Regions from separate parts of the Vibrio sp. SNU_ST1 genome, predicted to be linked through region 1. Evidence: predicted binding sites of a transcription regulator. Region 1 holds the regulator's gene; each other region holds the start of a gene.
The links. Region 1 encodes PurR, which represses purine synthesis genes. Its sites were predicted from a motif close to TNANGNAAACGTTTNCNTNA; they were not measured.
Positions count from the first base shown of each region.

Region 2: glpX (class II fructose-bisphosphatase) is a predicted target of PurR. The motif match lies at 2,211-2,230, and genes of this name have one in related genera.
Region 3: Q5H80_RS04155 (NupC/NupG family nucleoside CNT transporter) is a predicted target of PurR. The motif match lies at 2,411-2,430, and genes of this name have one in related genera.

Region 1 covers NZ_CP130748.1:1,150,373-1,155,703, forward strand. Annotated here, with positions in the region: gene Q5H80_RS05125 (TVP38/TMEM64 family protein) at 1-627, opposite strand, end outside; gene Q5H80_RS05130 (TfoX/Sxy family DNA transformation protein) at 782-1,372, opposite strand; cyclic di-GMP riboswitch class I at 1,500-1,585, opposite strand; gene purR (HTH-type transcriptional repressor PurR) at 1,756-2,760, opposite strand; gene torD (molecular chaperone TorD) at 3,079-3,726, opposite strand; gene torR (two-component system response regulator TorR) at 4,014-4,727, shown strand; gene elyC (envelope biogenesis factor ElyC) at 4,818-5,331, opposite strand, start outside.
Region 2 covers NZ_CP130748.1:2,973,756-2,979,086, reverse strand. Annotated here, with positions in the region: gene Q5H80_RS13240 (DUF3135 domain-containing protein) at 1-181, opposite strand, end outside; gene Q5H80_RS13235 (metalloregulator ArsR/SmtB family transcription factor) at 318-944, opposite strand; gene glpX (class II fructose-bisphosphatase) at 1,144-2,151, opposite strand; gene zapB (cell division protein ZapB) at 2,476-2,718, shown strand; gene rraA (ribonuclease E activity regulator RraA) at 2,828-3,346, opposite strand; gene Q5H80_RS13215 (1,4-dihydroxy-2-naphthoate polyprenyltransferase) at 3,420-4,337, opposite strand; gene hslU (HslU--HslV peptidase ATPase subunit) at 4,493-5,331, opposite strand, start outside.
Region 3 covers NZ_CP130748.1:911,456-916,786, forward strand. Annotated here, with positions in the region: gene Q5H80_RS04140 (YcgL domain-containing protein) at 1-140, shown strand, start outside; gene Q5H80_RS04145 (lytic transglycosylase domain-containing protein) at 171-1,169, shown strand; gene Q5H80_RS04150 (LysR family transcriptional regulator) at 1,351-2,271, shown strand; gene Q5H80_RS04155 (NupC/NupG family nucleoside CNT transporter) at 2,477-3,676, shown strand; gene folD (bifunctional methylenetetrahydrofolate dehydrogenase/methenyltetrahydrofolate cyclohydrolase FolD) at 3,791-4,648, opposite strand; tRNA gene Q5H80_RS04165 (tRNA-Arg) at 4,860-4,936, shown strand; gene aroC (chorismate synthase) at 5,207-5,331, shown strand, end outside.

The DNA of each region.
Region 1 (5,331 bases):
TGGGAATACACCCAGTAAGGCAAATGACAACAGTACTGAGGGAGACACGATGCCTGAAAGGGAATCAATTTCTGCGAGTTGAGTTCCGGCATTCAAGAAAACAGCCGTACCCGGTAGCATCCCGATTTGACTCGTAATGTAGTAACGACTTACCGACATCGGTGTTAGACCCATCAATAGATTGATAAGGAAAAACGGGAAAACAGGAATCAAACGAAGTGAGAATAAGTAAAATGCCCCGTCTTTTTCTACACCCTTGTTAATAGTTGCTAACTTGTCACCAAACTTTGTTTGGATCCAGTCTCGTAACAGGTAGCGGCTACTTAGAAACGCAAGCGTTGCACCAATGGCACTTGCGAAAGAGACTAGCAGTAAACTGTTCCAGAAGCCAAATAGCGCAGCCCCTAGTAGCGTAACAACCGCGGCGCCAGGAATTGAGAAAGCCGTAATCATGACATACGCGACAAAGTAGATAGCGGCGGCGGCAATGAAATTGCTCTCGATGTAGTCATTCAAAACAGCTTGTTGGGTTTTCGCATTTTCAAGCGTTAAGTATTGGCCGAAATTGACGCCTAACAAGACGATGGTTATGACCAACACAATACCTAATATCATTTTTTTACTCATTGATATTTCCTCTAAATTTTCAATGCATACCATTAGTTTTTCAATGTATACGATTAGTATAGATAGACAGGCAAAGCATAGAATAACTTTCACCAGATATAAAAAAAGCCGCAGGAATGCGGCTTAGTTATCTAGATAGTTTGCACTGACAATGTTAATTGACGTGATTGATAAGCTCTTCACGACGTTGCTGCGGTATAACAGACCAATGTGTACCATTGATCGCGCCTTCTAGCGCCCATAAAAGTTCAATACTGACAGAAGACGCATGCGATTCTTTGATGGCGTTAAATGCGTTTACAGAGCCAGATTCATATAAACGTTCTACAGAATCGATCCCTGCCTTTTTCAGCATCCGCTCGGTAGCGAGTCGAAGGTTAGGCAGATCTTTGAGTCGAGTTGGTTTAGCAGAAGATTGTTCAGCTTTCTCTTCTTTAGCAAAACCTAGAGACGTAGTCGCAAGCTGCAAGATTTTCTCTTGGTCTTGCCATAAGCCTTCAGGTAAAGCGAAATATTTAGTAACGACAGGAAAACCACGTTTTTTGTAGACGTACGGTTGAAATCCTTGTTGTTCGAATTGTTGCGTTGTGCATTTGTCAGCTCGTATATGCAACTGGTCATTCACAACCAGGGCAAACATTGTGTCATCAGCAAAAAGCCCGAATCCACCAAACATTGAGCGTGACTTAATTTTTCCTAGGGGCTCAAATAATTTCATTGAGTCCTTTAGTATCGGTTTATCCATGTTATTTATCTCGGTGTATTTGAACTACGCCACCAAATAAGCAGGTCCGAGAGATTAGCAAAATGTTGCAATTAAATTGTCAATAGGCTGTAAATTACTAAAGTATTAGCAGTTACTGCATTTTGCCATCGGTAACCCCGCTACCATACCAACGAGTGGTTTAGGCCGGAAGCTTTGCGTCCCACTTTTTCAAGTGGTTTGCCCTGTGCGTGACTGGGTTGTTAGAATAAAGTTTTTGTTGAATTAGGCTCACACTTCTTATTTTAAAATGTGACATTGCTTCAATTAATGATCTTCGAGATATGCATGTAAGTGCATTTTGTTTGTTGAAAAAAAAAACGCACCTAAAGGTGCGCTTGATTAAACTAAACTCATTACATCAATTAATTTAACGTTTTAACTGTACTTCGCTCAACAATTTCAGGGTGCATTTCGAAGACGCGTTTTTCGTGGTCTTTGTCTTTAATACGCTCTAGTAGTATTTCGAATGCATTTTTACCAACACGGCGCTTAGGTTGGTGAACCGTCGTTAACGGTGGAGAGAAGTATTCAGCTAATTCTATGTTGTCGTAACCGATCACTGAGATATCTTCAGGAATACGAATACCTTTTTCTTGCAATCGGCTCATCAGTCCTAATGCCATTGTGTCGTTAAAACAGAATACTGCGGTAGGGCGATCTTCCATCTCAATGATTTGGTCAGCAGCAATCACAGCGGTGTCACACTCAAAGTTGCCTTCGATGATCATATTTTCATCGGCAGTAATCTTAGCTTCATTGAGTGCGCGCTTGTAACCTGAGATGCGTTCAACACATGCTGCTTTGTCTAAGTGGCCACTTAAACATGCAATCTTGGAGTGACCGCGCTCAATGAGGTATTTGGTTGCTAGGTAGCCACCTTCTTCAGAGTTATCGATGATCTTATCAGCTTGAGAGCTCTCAGGACCCCAGTCCATGATAACTTTAGGGATGTCCGCGTGACGGTCTAACATCTCTCTTAGTTCTTCAGTTAGGTCAGAACACATAACTAAGATGCCATCTACACGTTTCTCTGCAAGCATTCGAATGTAGTCACGTTGCTTTTCGTAGATACCGCCCGTATTACACAGGATCAAAGTGTAACCTTGACGGTAACAGTAGCTTTCAACACCATCAATAACTTCAGAGAAGAAGAGGTTAGTTGATTGAGTCACTAACATGCCGATAGTGCGTGTTGTATTGCACTTCAAACTACGAGCAACGGCACTTGGCGCATAGTTAAGTTCGTCTACGGCTTTATTAACTTTTTCTTGAGTCGCTTCAGCAACAAAGCGAGTTTTGTTGATTACGTGAGAAACGGTTGTTGTTGATACGCCGGCTAAGCGTGCGACATCTTTTATAGTGGCCATGTTTTTATCCTATTAGAAGCTACTTTCCCAAAGTACGGAATGAAGTAGCCGTTAAGCTACCTAACTAAGAGCTTAAATTTGTAGGGCTCTTTGGGTACTAAAGTGCTAAAAAACAAAAAACCGCTATTGAGCGGCTTGTCTTAACACCGAAATGCTCTGAACTTCAATAAGTGTAGCATTTCGTGAATGTTTCATATTTTATCGTTTGCGGTCACAATTTTAGACTGACTAGAAATTACTCGCAATAAAATTCACCCAGAAATCCGGGTGAATGGTCACAATTCTATTGAATTTATTTATCGAGTCGTCAAAAAAAGCTTATTCGCCAGCTAGGTATTGAGTGTCTAATTTGCAGAATGCCAATAGCAGGGATGAGACTGAAGCGTAGAAACCGAATGTGTCAATGTCATGACATTTAACGTTGAACTTTGGTACCCAAGTAAGCAGTTGCTGTTCGATAAATTGCTGTTGAACAGTGAAGGATTTCTCTAGTTCCTCTTCAAGATCCGTTTCGTTCGAACGAATGATTAGATTACCTAGGAAATCAAGTTCGATAGCAATGTGGTCAGCGGGCTCTTTTAGGTCTTGGTTAACCACTAAGTTGTGTTTAGCCATGATCTCTTCCATATCTTTTGCTGGCTTATCGTTCAAAAGGCCTGTCTGGCCGATATACATAGAAGCGTAAGGAAGTGCGCCATGTTTATCAGTCTTTAAGAATAAGTCACAGAAGTCAGCAGACAATTCTAATTGAGCATCTTCACGTGTTTGTAGACGGTTTAGCGCATCCACTAAGCTATCAATCGCCGGCTTTAGTGTTTCATTTTCGCCTAAACCAGTTAGGAAAGAACGAATTTCAACAGAGTGGTAGTGATCGAGTTCTTCTTGAGTGAGCTCTTTAGCGAACAAGCTTGATAGCCACCAGTATATTTCTGCTCGTTGTTCGTTGAATGCTTTCGTATCTTTCATTTCTTAGATCCTGATTTAGTCTTGTGGTGTGTGTATACCTAGCATCGTTGAGTGATTTGTGTATAGGCACACCAAGGCTGAATAACAAGGTTATTTGCGAAACGCAAAGTTACTCGTTAGTAGTAATGCCTATATTGAATTGCGATGGGCGACAAATAGCAAGGTTTAAGATTGTCTTGTATCAAAAAAAAATCATGTTTCTGGCTTTTATCTTCTGTAGTACTAGAATTGTTACGAGTTATGAATAGAATGGTCACTGAAACTATTAAATAAGAAAAGTGGTGTAGATGAGCTATCACGTATTAGTCGTAGAAGATGATGTGGTAACCCGCAGTAAACTGGTTGGATATTTCCAGAATGAAGGTTACACAGTGAGCGAAGCTGAAAGCGGGGCTCAAATGAGAAAAATGTTAGAAGAAAATAACGTTGACCTCATTATGTTAGACATCAACTTGCCAGGCGAAGATGGATTGATGCTAACTCGCGAATTACGCAGTCAATCAGACATTGGAATAATTTTAGTTACTGGGCGCACGGATAGCATTGACAAGATCGTTGGCCTTGAAATGGGCGCAGACGATTACGTTACTAAACCCTTCGAACTTCGCGAGTTGTTGGTTCGAGTTAAAAACCTCTTGTGGCGTATTTCGGCTGCTCGTAAAACTGCAGCGGTTGCGGTAGAACAAACAGAAGACGAATCTGTGGTTCGTTTTGGTGAATGGACGTTTGATATACCTCGCCGTGCGCTAAGCAAGAACAGCGAGCCGGTGAAATTGACCAAAGCTGAATATGAACTATTGGTTGCACTCTCTTCTTACCCTAACCAAGTATTAAGCCGTGAACGTATTTTGAATATGATCAGCCATCGAGTAGACGCGCCGAATGACCGCACTATCGACGTGTTAATTCGTCGTATGCGTGCAAAAATGGAGTTTGACCCTAAGAACCCACAAATTTTTGTGACGGTTCACGGTGAAGGTTACATGTTTGCTGGTGACTAATTTTCCGTGGAAAGCTGATTTCAGTAACGATATTTGAACGTAAAAAAACCGAGACATCAATGATGCCTCGGTTTTTTGTTACTGAATTTTTTAATTGTTTATCATCTGAGTACTGCTCTCGACAGGGTCATTACTTGTGTCTAGCCAATCTCGCAAGCTTTGCCAAACTAATCCCATCGTCTCATGCCAATAGCGCTCAGTCTGCTCGAGATAGATAGCCTTAGGCATATACTTATTCCATGGTTCAACAATGCCTTCTTGTGCAAGGTAATTAGTTGGTGCGGGTAATGGTTTCATGCCAGCAGCGTTGAACTCGTTCAGTGCTCGAGTCATATGGCTCGCTGAAGTGACTAATACCATTCTTTTGTTCTTAACGAATGCAGCGGCTTGACGAGCTTCTTCCCACGTATCTTTCGCGGTTTCAAGCAGAATGATATCGGGTTTTGCCACGCCGAGTGCTAGCGCTACTTTAGCCATCATTTTTGCGTTGCTCACTTCAGTGCCTGCGCCATAGCCAGACAAAATGAGTTTAGCTCCAGGGTAAAGACGTAAGATACGAATCCCTTCACTTAAGCGCATCAGACCGGTGCGGCTAAGTTCTGAT
Region 2 (5,331 bases), 1.4 Mb from region 1:
CCACCAAATCGATGTGACTTTGCTGAGCGCGTAGCCTGTCTTGCATAGTTTCCGAGGCCGAACAAATCATCTGCTCGCACATTTCGTGTTTGAATTGATTGAATGCTTTCGGATCGCTTTTGGCGAGTTGGACCAGTTCATCAAAGGGGGGCAGTTTTTGATTTGGCTGTGGCTGTGCCATGATTCCTTCCTTAGCATTAAGCGTGTTTCATATGCTTTAAGCTTAAGAAATAAATCTGTACAAATTTCAGTCTATTCTCGTTTTCTCAATATTGAGACGGAATCGGTGGGTTGGGACTAGCCCTTAGCACTTGGTATTACGATAAAGGCGTGGGCGTTAAGGTATAAGTACAGCGTCTCTCACCGGCAATAATGTGTTCAGTGCGGCTTACATGACACTCATTTTTGAGCAGTTCAGTGAAAACATTGAGTTCAGATTGGCATAGGCTAGGGCAACGAGTTGCTGCTTTACAGATGGGGCAGTGGTTCTCAATTAAGATGTAGTGCTCATCATGCTCTTGAAGTTCAGCCATGTAGCCTTCGTCTTCACGAAGCTGTGTGAGTTTTTCAAGCTTACTCATGAGCGAATCACAGTCAGACAGTGCGGTTTGATATTGCTTGAGTGTGTGTTGTTCACGCTCGGCAGCAACCTTAGCTAACCCTTCTTTACCAAATAGGCTTTCAACGGCATCAATCACTTGAATGATGAGTTCACCATGTCGGTCTGAAAACTGGCTATGGCCTTGTTGAGTCAGGGACCAGTGGCGAGTCGGGCGGCCCACTTTTACTTTCACATCATGAAACGTAAGAATACCGTCATCTTCCAGGCTTTGCAGGTGTTGCCTTGCACCCATTGTCGTCATGCCAAATTCTTCTGACAGTTGTTTCGCGGTTACCGCGCCTTGACGCTTAATGGTCTGTAAGATTTTGTCGCTTGTTTTCATACTATCCCTACCTCATCAACCTTACTATTATGAGGCAAGGTGTTTATAAAGCAAACCATTTACTATATTGATGGGGATTTACTATATAGACAGCGTTTTACTCTAGCGACAGCAAATGGTGAGATTCTGGTGCACTAATAAAACAAAAGGCTGATACTTGGTATCAGCCTTCGAATGTTCTGTTGAACCTAGTTTAGGTCTACAGGATGTGACCGATTACTTCTGGGTCTTTACGCTCTAGGTAGTGGATAGATTTGATGCGGCGAATCGTACGACAGCGACCACGGATAAGCAGAGTTTCTGTGGTTGCGATATTGCCTGTGCGAGTGATGCCCTCTAGAAGATCACCCTTAGTAATACCTGTTGCCGAGAACACAACATTATCGCTGCGTGCCATGTCTTCCATCTTTAAGACGATGCCCGCTGTTACGCCCATTTCTGCACAACGCTCTAGTTCAAGCTCACCGTGCTTGCGGTTCTCTTCTGTATCGCCTTTTACTTCATGACGAGGAAGAAGACGAGCGTGCATGTCACCGTCGAGTGCGCGAATTACCGCAGCAGAAACGACACCCTCAGGCGCGCCGCCGATGCAGTACATGACGTCTACTTCGCTGTCTGGCATACACGTTAGGATAGAAGCTGCAACATCACCGTCTGGCACGGCAAATACACGAACGCCCATAGCTTGCATGTCGGCAATGACTTGATCGTGGCGAGGCTTAGCAAGTGTGGTTACGACTAGGGTATCGAGTGTTTTACCTAACGCTTTAGCGATGTTTTCTAGGTTTTCTGTTAGTGGCAGTTCTAGGTCAATTACGCCTTTAGCGCCAGGGCCAACAACTAGTTTTTCCATATACATATCAGGCGCTTTAAGGAAGCTGCCTTTTTCGCCTGCAGCAAGTACCGCCAATGCATTTGATTGGCCCATTGCTGTCATGCGTGTCCCTTCAATTGGGTCTACGGCGATATCGACAGCATCGCCGCCCACACCGACGTTTTCACCGATGTATAGCATAGGCGCATCATCGATTTCGCCTTCGCCGATAACAATCTCACCGCTAATTTCGGTTTTGTTTAGTAGGCTACGCATTACTTCTACAGCAGCGCCATCTGCAGCGTTTTTATCGCCACGACCAAGCCACTTGTAACCAGCGAGTGCTGCACCTTCTGTGACACGAGAGAATGACATTGCTAAATCGCGTTTCATGCGGACTCCAAAATTATCAAAGGGGGAATAAAAATTTCGCGGCGAATTTTACCATATCCCAAAGGAAACGTTTGCTTTTTTGTTTTTTGGAGATTGCTCTCGATCAATTCGCAGTGGAAAACAGTTATTATTCATCAAAATAATCGGTTTGCCCTTGTGGCGGTAATCACTCACGTCAATATTCGGTAAAAAGCGCTGTTTTTTTCATCGAATGGCGCAAAATATCGAATATATTGAGTGTTTATCCTTGCTCTGCTGAGTAGAATGGGGAAATAAGTGGAGTGAACCTTCACCATCAAACGGATAACTTAAAGGTAGGCCAGAATGTCTTTTGAAGTACTAGAGCAGCTAGAAGCAAAAATTCAAACAGCAGTAGATACAATTGCACTTCTTCAAATGGAAGTGGAAGAGCTTAAAGAAGAGAAACAAGCACTAGCAACAGAAGCTGGTGAGCTTAAAGCAAGCCGTCACGAGCTAGAGCAAAAAACTCAGCAAATGCAGGAAGAGCATTCAGCATGGCAAGATCGCATCCGTAACCTTCTAGGTAAAATGGATGATGTAGAGTAATCGACTCTTCAGATTTAAAAAAACGCCCGCTACTGAGTAGCGGGCGTTTTCGTTTGTATTCTTATGCTTTGTGTTCTTTGGCTTGTTTTATTATTTGAAGCTGAGTGAGTTACTCGACCTCTTCTTTTTCAACATCCAGATCGAGTTCTACATCCAAAGGCTCTGCCGAAAGAATAATGCCAGTGTTGTCTGCATAGAGGTAATCTTCCGGTAAGAAGGTCACGCTGCCAAAGTTGACAGGTACATCCAATTCGCCGACACCTTCTTGGCTCGCACCTACAGGTATAGAAGCTAAAGCCTGAATACCAATGTTCATGTCTTCTAGTTCATCGACTTCGCGTACGCAGCCGTAAACCACAATACCTTCCCACTCATTGTCTTCAGCAAGTAGGGCAATCTCAGCATCGATCAGCGCTTTACGCAGTGAGCCGCCACCATCGATTAACAACACACGTCCCAAACCATCTTGCTCTAATACGGAGCGAATTAAAGCATTGTCTTCAAAACACTTTAATGTCGTGATCTGTCCTGCGAAGGATGCACGTCCACCGAAGTTGCTGAACATTGGCTCCACGACATCAACTTGATCCAAATATATGTCGCACAGTGCTGAAGTGTTGTATTCCATTAGTATACCTTTTGAACAATGAGCTTACTTTGAGTATATCGGTGCTTGATCCCTTTGCAATGATTAGTCTCATTTAACTCAATAGAGTTTGAGCTACGACAACCCCTGCAAACAATAGGTTAGTGACCAGTGAACATTTCACTATCACGGGCATCATTGGTGCAATCTGCGCTGGCTTTTCGGTTTCCCAAACGGCCTTACCGTGCTTATAAACAATAATAATGCTCAGTAAAAACGGCAGGCTGATCCAGACCGGTTTTTCTTGAATCAGTAGGTAGATAGCGAAAGAGGCAAGGGCGAGCCCAAGCAGTGCAAAATGATAGTGCTTGGCTTTGCGTTGCCCTAGACGAACCGCCATGGTGCGCTTACCACATTCGCTGTCGTTTTCGATATCACGCATGTTGTTGATATTGAGCACCGCAACCGCCATCAATCCGCAGCCTAGTGCAGGCAGAGACAGGCTTGGTTCAACATGGCCAGTGTGTAAGAAATAAGTCCCTGAAACGCCTAACAAACCGAAGAAGATAAATACCGATAAGTCGCCAAGGCCAATATAACCATAAGGTTTATTGCCGACGGTGTAAGCGATGGCTGCAACAATGGCTAATACGCCTAACGCAATGAAAGATAAGATACTCTCAATCGAGGTTAAGGCATGAAAGATAAGAATCAGCCCAGCGAGCATGGTAAATACGATGTTGAGGATGATCGCTTGCTTCATGGTTTTCGCGGTCACCGCGCCAGATTGCATTGCACGTGTTGGCCCTAGACGGTTTTCGTTGTCTGTGCCTTTTACCGCGTCGCCATAGTCATTGGCTAAGTTCGACAGAATCTGTAATAGAGTGGCGGTTAAAAAAGCCAATAGTGCGATTGATAAAGAAAAATGACCACCAGCGAACGCTAAACTACTTCCTGTAAGAATAGAGACAAGTGCGAGAGGCAGAGTTTTTGGGCGTGCGGCATCAAGCCAAATCAGTAGAGATTGTTTCATCGTAGGTCTAATTCTTTGTAAGTCTTCGTTTCATACTGTGATTTGAGTATACGCCCATTTTTCGGGTAATAAAAAGCCCACTCGAAAGTGGGCCTTGAATTCGCTTATTAGCTGCTATTTCTTTGAGATAGAGCAATAAGTTGGAGTTTGGTGTGCTACAGGATGAAGCGGCTTAGGTCTTCGTCTTCTACGAGCTCGCCAAGCTTAGATATTACGTAAGCTTCATCAATCACCAATTTGCTGCCTGCTCGGTCTGTTGCGTCGAATGAAATCTCATCCATTAGGCGCTCCATGACTGTGTGCAGACGACGCGCGCCGATGTTTTCTGTGGTTTCGTTCACACGCCATGCTGCATCAGCAATTTGGTTGATGCCATCTTCAGTGAACTCAATGCCGACATCTTCTGTTTTCATCAGGGCAATGTACTGCTCTGTCAGTGATGCCTTTGGCTCAGTAAGAATACGTTTGAAATCATGTGCTGATAGTGCTTCAAGTTCAACACGGATTGGCAGGCGACCTTGCAGTTCAGGGATCAGGTCAGATGGCTTAGCCACTTGGAATGCACCTGAAGTAATAAACAAGATGTGGTCAGTTTTAACCATACCGTGCTTAGTTGATACTGTGCTGCCTTCGATCAGAGGGAGCAGGTCACGTTGAACACCTTCACGAGATACGTCTGGACCAGAGCTGTCGCCACGCTTACAGATTTTGTCGATCTCATCGATGAATACGATGCCGTTGTTTTCAGCGTTGAAGATCGCGCTCTCTTTTAGCTCTTCCTGGTTCACAAGCTTCGCAGCTTCTTCTTCCGTTAGTGCTTTGAATGCGTCTTTGATTTTCATCTTACGCTTTTTCTTGGTGTCGCCAGCGAGATTTTGGAACATGCCTTGTAGCTGGTTAGTCATCTCTTCCATGCCTGGAGGTGACATGATTTCAACACCCATTTGTGGCGCCGCTACATCAACTTCAATCTCTTTGTCGTCTAGCTTACCTT
Region 3 (5,331 bases), 240 kb from region 1:
TGGCGCAAGTGAACATCGATAAAGTGAGAGAATCACTGAGCACCGATGGTTTCTTTTTGCAGGTTCCGCCACCACCGGTTAATGAACTTGAACTTCATAAAGAGCGTAAAGCTCAGCAAAACGTTCAAGACGAAGAGTGATAGCTACCTTAATTCAGGGAGGAGTGCTCGTTGAGTAAATTTTCGAAAACCATATTGGCTGTGTCGGCATTACTATTGGGTAATAGCCTGACCATTGGTTCGGTCCAAGCTGAAGAGCTGAGTTTTGAACAATATGTAGAGAAACTAAAGCAACAAGGCCGTGCAGAAGGCATTTCTGAAACGATCATTGATCAAGCCTTTGATGGTGTGACGTTTAAGCCAAGAGCGGTGAAAGCCGATAAGAATCAACCTGAGAAAAAACTGACTCTGGATGAATACATTCCACGCGCGGTTCCAGATTGGAAAGTGAAGCAGGCGAGATCGCTCTATAAGAAGCATTATTCAGCGTTGAAGCGCATTGGTGATGAATATGGTGTTCAACCAAGATTCATTGTCGCGCTATGGGGTGTTGAGAGTAACTTTGGTAAGTTCACGGGTAACTACAGTGTTATTGATGCTCTAACGACTATGGCCTATGAAGGACGTAGAGAAGCTTTCTTTCGTAGCGAAGCGATGGCGGCATTGAAGATACTTGATCAAGGCCACATTACACCACAAGAGATGAAAGGCTCTTGGGCTGGCGCGATGGGTCAACCTCAGTTTATGCCAAGCTCATTCTTAGCTTATGCTGCTGATGGTAATGGCGACGGCAAGAAAGATATTTGGGGTACTGAAGAGGATGTATTTGCTTCGGCGGCGAATTATCTAAGCCAATCAGGTTGGGATGACAAATATACTTGGGGCCGTCAGGTTCAAGTACCGTCGACCGTGTCTATTGAGATGCAAGGCCGAGGCGAAGACAAAGCGAAATACTTAAAAGAGTGGTCTGAACTTGGTATTAAGCGCTTTGACGATCGCCCATTGCCAACGCTTGATGAAGATATTAAAGCTTGGCTAATTATGCCAGACGATGAAACTGGCCGTTCTTACCTCATTTACAATAACTACAATGTGTTAATGAAGTGGAATCGTTCTTACTACTTTGCTTTGGCAGTAAGCCACCTAGCGGACAGGGTTAAGTTTGATTAATCGACCTAATTTGATTAGTAGACTTAATTTGGTTAATTGATTTAGGTCGCTTTGAATAGCATTTGGCCTACCATAGGCAGAACGAACTAAAGGACTCTTCGGAGTCCTTTTTCTTTTGATTAAATTTTATATTTCAGATATTTAAAAAGGTGGTCTTGTGCTAACAGACAGAGCTGCACAGATGGTGATATTCCATGCGCTGATCAAGCACGAAGGTTTTACCAGTGCTGCAAAAAGCTTGAACGTTTCGGTGTCTCATATCAGTAAGCAGGTTGCTTTGCTCGAAGACTCGATAGGTATCAAGCTAGTGCAAAGAACCACACGTAGCCTAACGTTAACTGAGGCTGGGGAAGTATTCTATCAGCACTGTGAACAGCTGTTTAACACAGTCAAAGCGGCTCAACTGGATATGGAAAGCCAGCGTGATGATATATCAGGAATCCTGCGCGTAGGCTTGTCACAATCATTTGGCACTCTGCATATCATTCCTGCGATTGATCAACTGAGACAGCTTTATCCTCAGTTGAGAATCGAGGTCCACTTGTTCGACTATAAGGTGGATATGATTGAAGAACGCTTGGATCTCTGGATCACCAACAATGAAGACTTGCCAGAAGGTTATATTGCACAGCGCTTAGCCGACAGTCAGTTTGTAGTGGCGGCATCACCGGATTATCTGATTAAAGCTGGTACTCCTCATGTGCCTTCGGACCTGATTGACCATAATTGCCTTATTTATCGCAGCCGTGAGCGTGACTACACGTCATGGGCGTTTGATAACGGGCAAGAAAACCTCAGTGTCAAAGTGGCGGGCGATTACTCGGTGGATTTGGCAGAGGCGGTACGAGACGCAGCTGTATCTGGGTGGGGTGTTGCTTATTTGGCGACTTATTTAGTCAAAGAAGAGTTTAGAACGGGCAAGTTAATCCAAGTATTACCGGAATGGAGAGCCAGTCAGTTGATGCCATTTTATGCCGTCTATCCGAGCCGAAAGAACATGCCAAAGAAGCTTTCAGCAGTGATTGAGTTCATCAAACAGCATGTTGGTTCGCCGACGTATTGGGACAAAAATCTCAAAACTTGTGTTGAGCTGCATCGTTAATTGTTTCCTAATTCATAAATATAATTTCCATATGGAAAAAGTATGCTTTTTGAACAAGTTAATCCATTAAAATTCAATGCGTTAATCTAATCTTGGGCAAGTTACTGATAATCCCAACATTACATTAACAACCGCACCTTGCCGCAAACGATTTCCTCTATACAATGCGTCGCCTTTCCTACCTACAACTTTTAGGTTGACGCATATGGCTTCCCTACTTGGAATTATCACTATTTTAGTAGCCGCTTGGTTACTATCTACGGACAGAAAAAATATCCCGCTAAGAACTGTCTCTTTGGCTTTCTTACTGCAAATCTCATTCGCGCTCTTGGTTCTTTATGTGCCAATGGGTAAAGAAGCGCTGAATGCAGCTACTGGTGCGGTGTCTAGCTTGATCAACTACGGTCAAGAGGGGATTAACTTCCTATTCGGTGGCCTAACGAATAACGGATTTGTTTTCGCTATTAACGTTCTCGGCATCATTATCTTTTTCTCTGCATTGATTTCAGGTTTGTATCACATCGGCTTTATGCCAAAGGTGATCAACATAATCGGCGGTGCTTTGCAGAAGTTTCTAGGCACAGGTCGTGCGGAGTCACTATCTGCAACGGCAAACATTTTTGTTGGCATGATCGAAGCGCCACTGGTGGTTAAGCCTTACCTAAAACATATGACGGACTCACAACTGTTTGCTGTGATGGTATGTGGTTTGGCTTCTGTTGCTGGCGGCACGCTAGTGGGTTATGCATCGCTGGGTGTTGACCTAAACTATCTGATCGCTGCGGCATTCATGTCGGCACCAGCTGGTCTATTGATGGCTAAAATCTTAGTACCAGGCAGCCCAGAGGATGTTCAAGAAAATATTGAGTCTGGTGTAGAGATTCCACGAGCAACAAACGTAGTTGAGGCAATGGCAGATGGGGCTATGTCTGGACTTCGTATTGCCGTTGCGGTGGGTGCGACACTTCTGGCCTTTATCAGTGTGATTGCGATGCTGAATGGCTTGTTAGGTATTGTTGGTGGCTGGTTTGGCGTAAACCTAAGCTTCGAACTTATCCTAGGTTATGTGTTCGCACCCGTTGCATGGCTGATAGGTGTACCGTGGTCTGAAGCTGTGGTTGCCGGCTCGCTGATCGGTAACAAGATTGTCGTGAACGAGTTCGTGGCTTTCATTCAGCTAATGGATGCTAAAGAGGCGCTAAGTGAGCACTCACAAGCGATCGTAACTTTTGCTCTATGTGGCTTTGCTAACATCTCTACAATGGCCATTCTGATTGGTGGTTTGGGTAGCTTAGTTCCAGAGCGTCGTTCTTTCATCTCACAATACGGTTTTAAAGCGATTTGTGCGGGTGTCTTTGCCAACCTAATGAGCGCAGCGATTGCTGGTGTGGTGCTTTCGCTTTAACAGCGACACCTTAAGTTACTTATACCGCTCGTTTTGTAATGGGTAATTATCAAAAAAGCCGCAACGTTCATCACGTTGCGGCTTTCTAATTCTATTTATACTGTTGTACATAGATTACTTCGAGTGAAACTGCTCACAAGCAATCATTGTGTTCTCAATCAGGCTCGCTACTGTCATTGGACCTACACCACCCGGTACTGGAGTGATGAAGCTTGCGCTTTCTTTCGCTACGTCGTATTCAACGTCACCCACTAGTTTGCCAGATTCCAAACGGTTGATACCTACATCGACCACAACAGCACCTTTCTTAATCCAAGCGCCAGGAATGAAGTTCGGCTTACCAACGGCAACTACAACAACGTCTGCTTGGCGTACGTGACCTTCAAGGTCTTTGGTGAAGCGGTGGCAGGTTGTTGTCGTACAACCGGCTAGAAGAAGCTCTAACGTCATTGGGCGACCTACGATATTTGATGCGCCAACTACAACCGCGTGCTTACCACGTAAGTCGATGTTGTAGCGGTCAAGCAACGTAATGATGCCTTTAGGCGTACAAGAGCGAAGCTTAGGCATACGCTGAGCCAAACGACCTACGTTGTATGGGTGGAAGCCATCAACGTCTTTTTCCGGCGTGATGCGCTCAAGAACTTGAGTGCTATCAATACCAGCTGGTAGAGGAAGTTGAACAAGAATACCGTCAATCTCTGGGTCTTCGTTCAGTTGGTCTACCAGTGTTAATAATTCGTCTTCTGTCGCAGTGGCTGGCAAGTCGTAAGATTTAGATACGAAGCCAACTTCTTCACATGCTTTACGCTTACTTCCCACGTAAACCTGAGAAGCAGGGTCTTCACCCACTAAAACAACCGCTAGGCCCGGAGCGCGTAATCCAGCTTGAGTGCGAGCTTTTACACGAGCCGCAACTTCAGAGCGAACCGTTTGAGAAATTAGCTTTCCATCAATATTTTGAGCAGTCATGAATTTCCTTAGTATTGATATTCAAGTTAGTGGCTGATGTTTTTGGCGCATTATTCCAGAAAATCTTTTTGATTACCATCAAGCAAACGTTTGCTTTGTTCTATTTTCCAACACTTATAATCCTATTGCACTTTTTTTACTCACTTGGATCAGAATGTTACATAAAGCCGTTGCTTTACTGATTCGAATTCGTATAATCCTTCCCTGTAGCGCGCCCTTAGCTCAGCTGGATAGAGCACCTCCCTTCTAAGGAGGTGGTCGAAGGTTCGAATCCTTCAGGGCGTACCACTATTTAAAGAAACCCGATAATTCTCTGAATTGTCGGGTTTTTTGCTTTCTTACCATCATAAAAACAATCGTCTTCAATCGCCACTCATTTTCCCTCGTTATTCATTTCATTAGGCTGATGTAATAGAAAGTTAAAATTGTTGGTTTTTTGGGGTTTACATCATTTGGTAATAAAGCCAATATGAATTCACGAAGAATAGACAAGTAAAGCTGTTAGCCCGTAGGTTTAGGAATCAAACCTTCTGCTCAATGGCTGATTTAGAGGAAGTAATGGCAGGAAACAGTATCGGACAACATTTCCGCGTGACTACGTTCGGAGAAAGTCACGGTATCGCACTAGGATGTATCGTAGATGGGTGCCCACCAGGATTAGAAATTACCGAAGCAGACCTTCA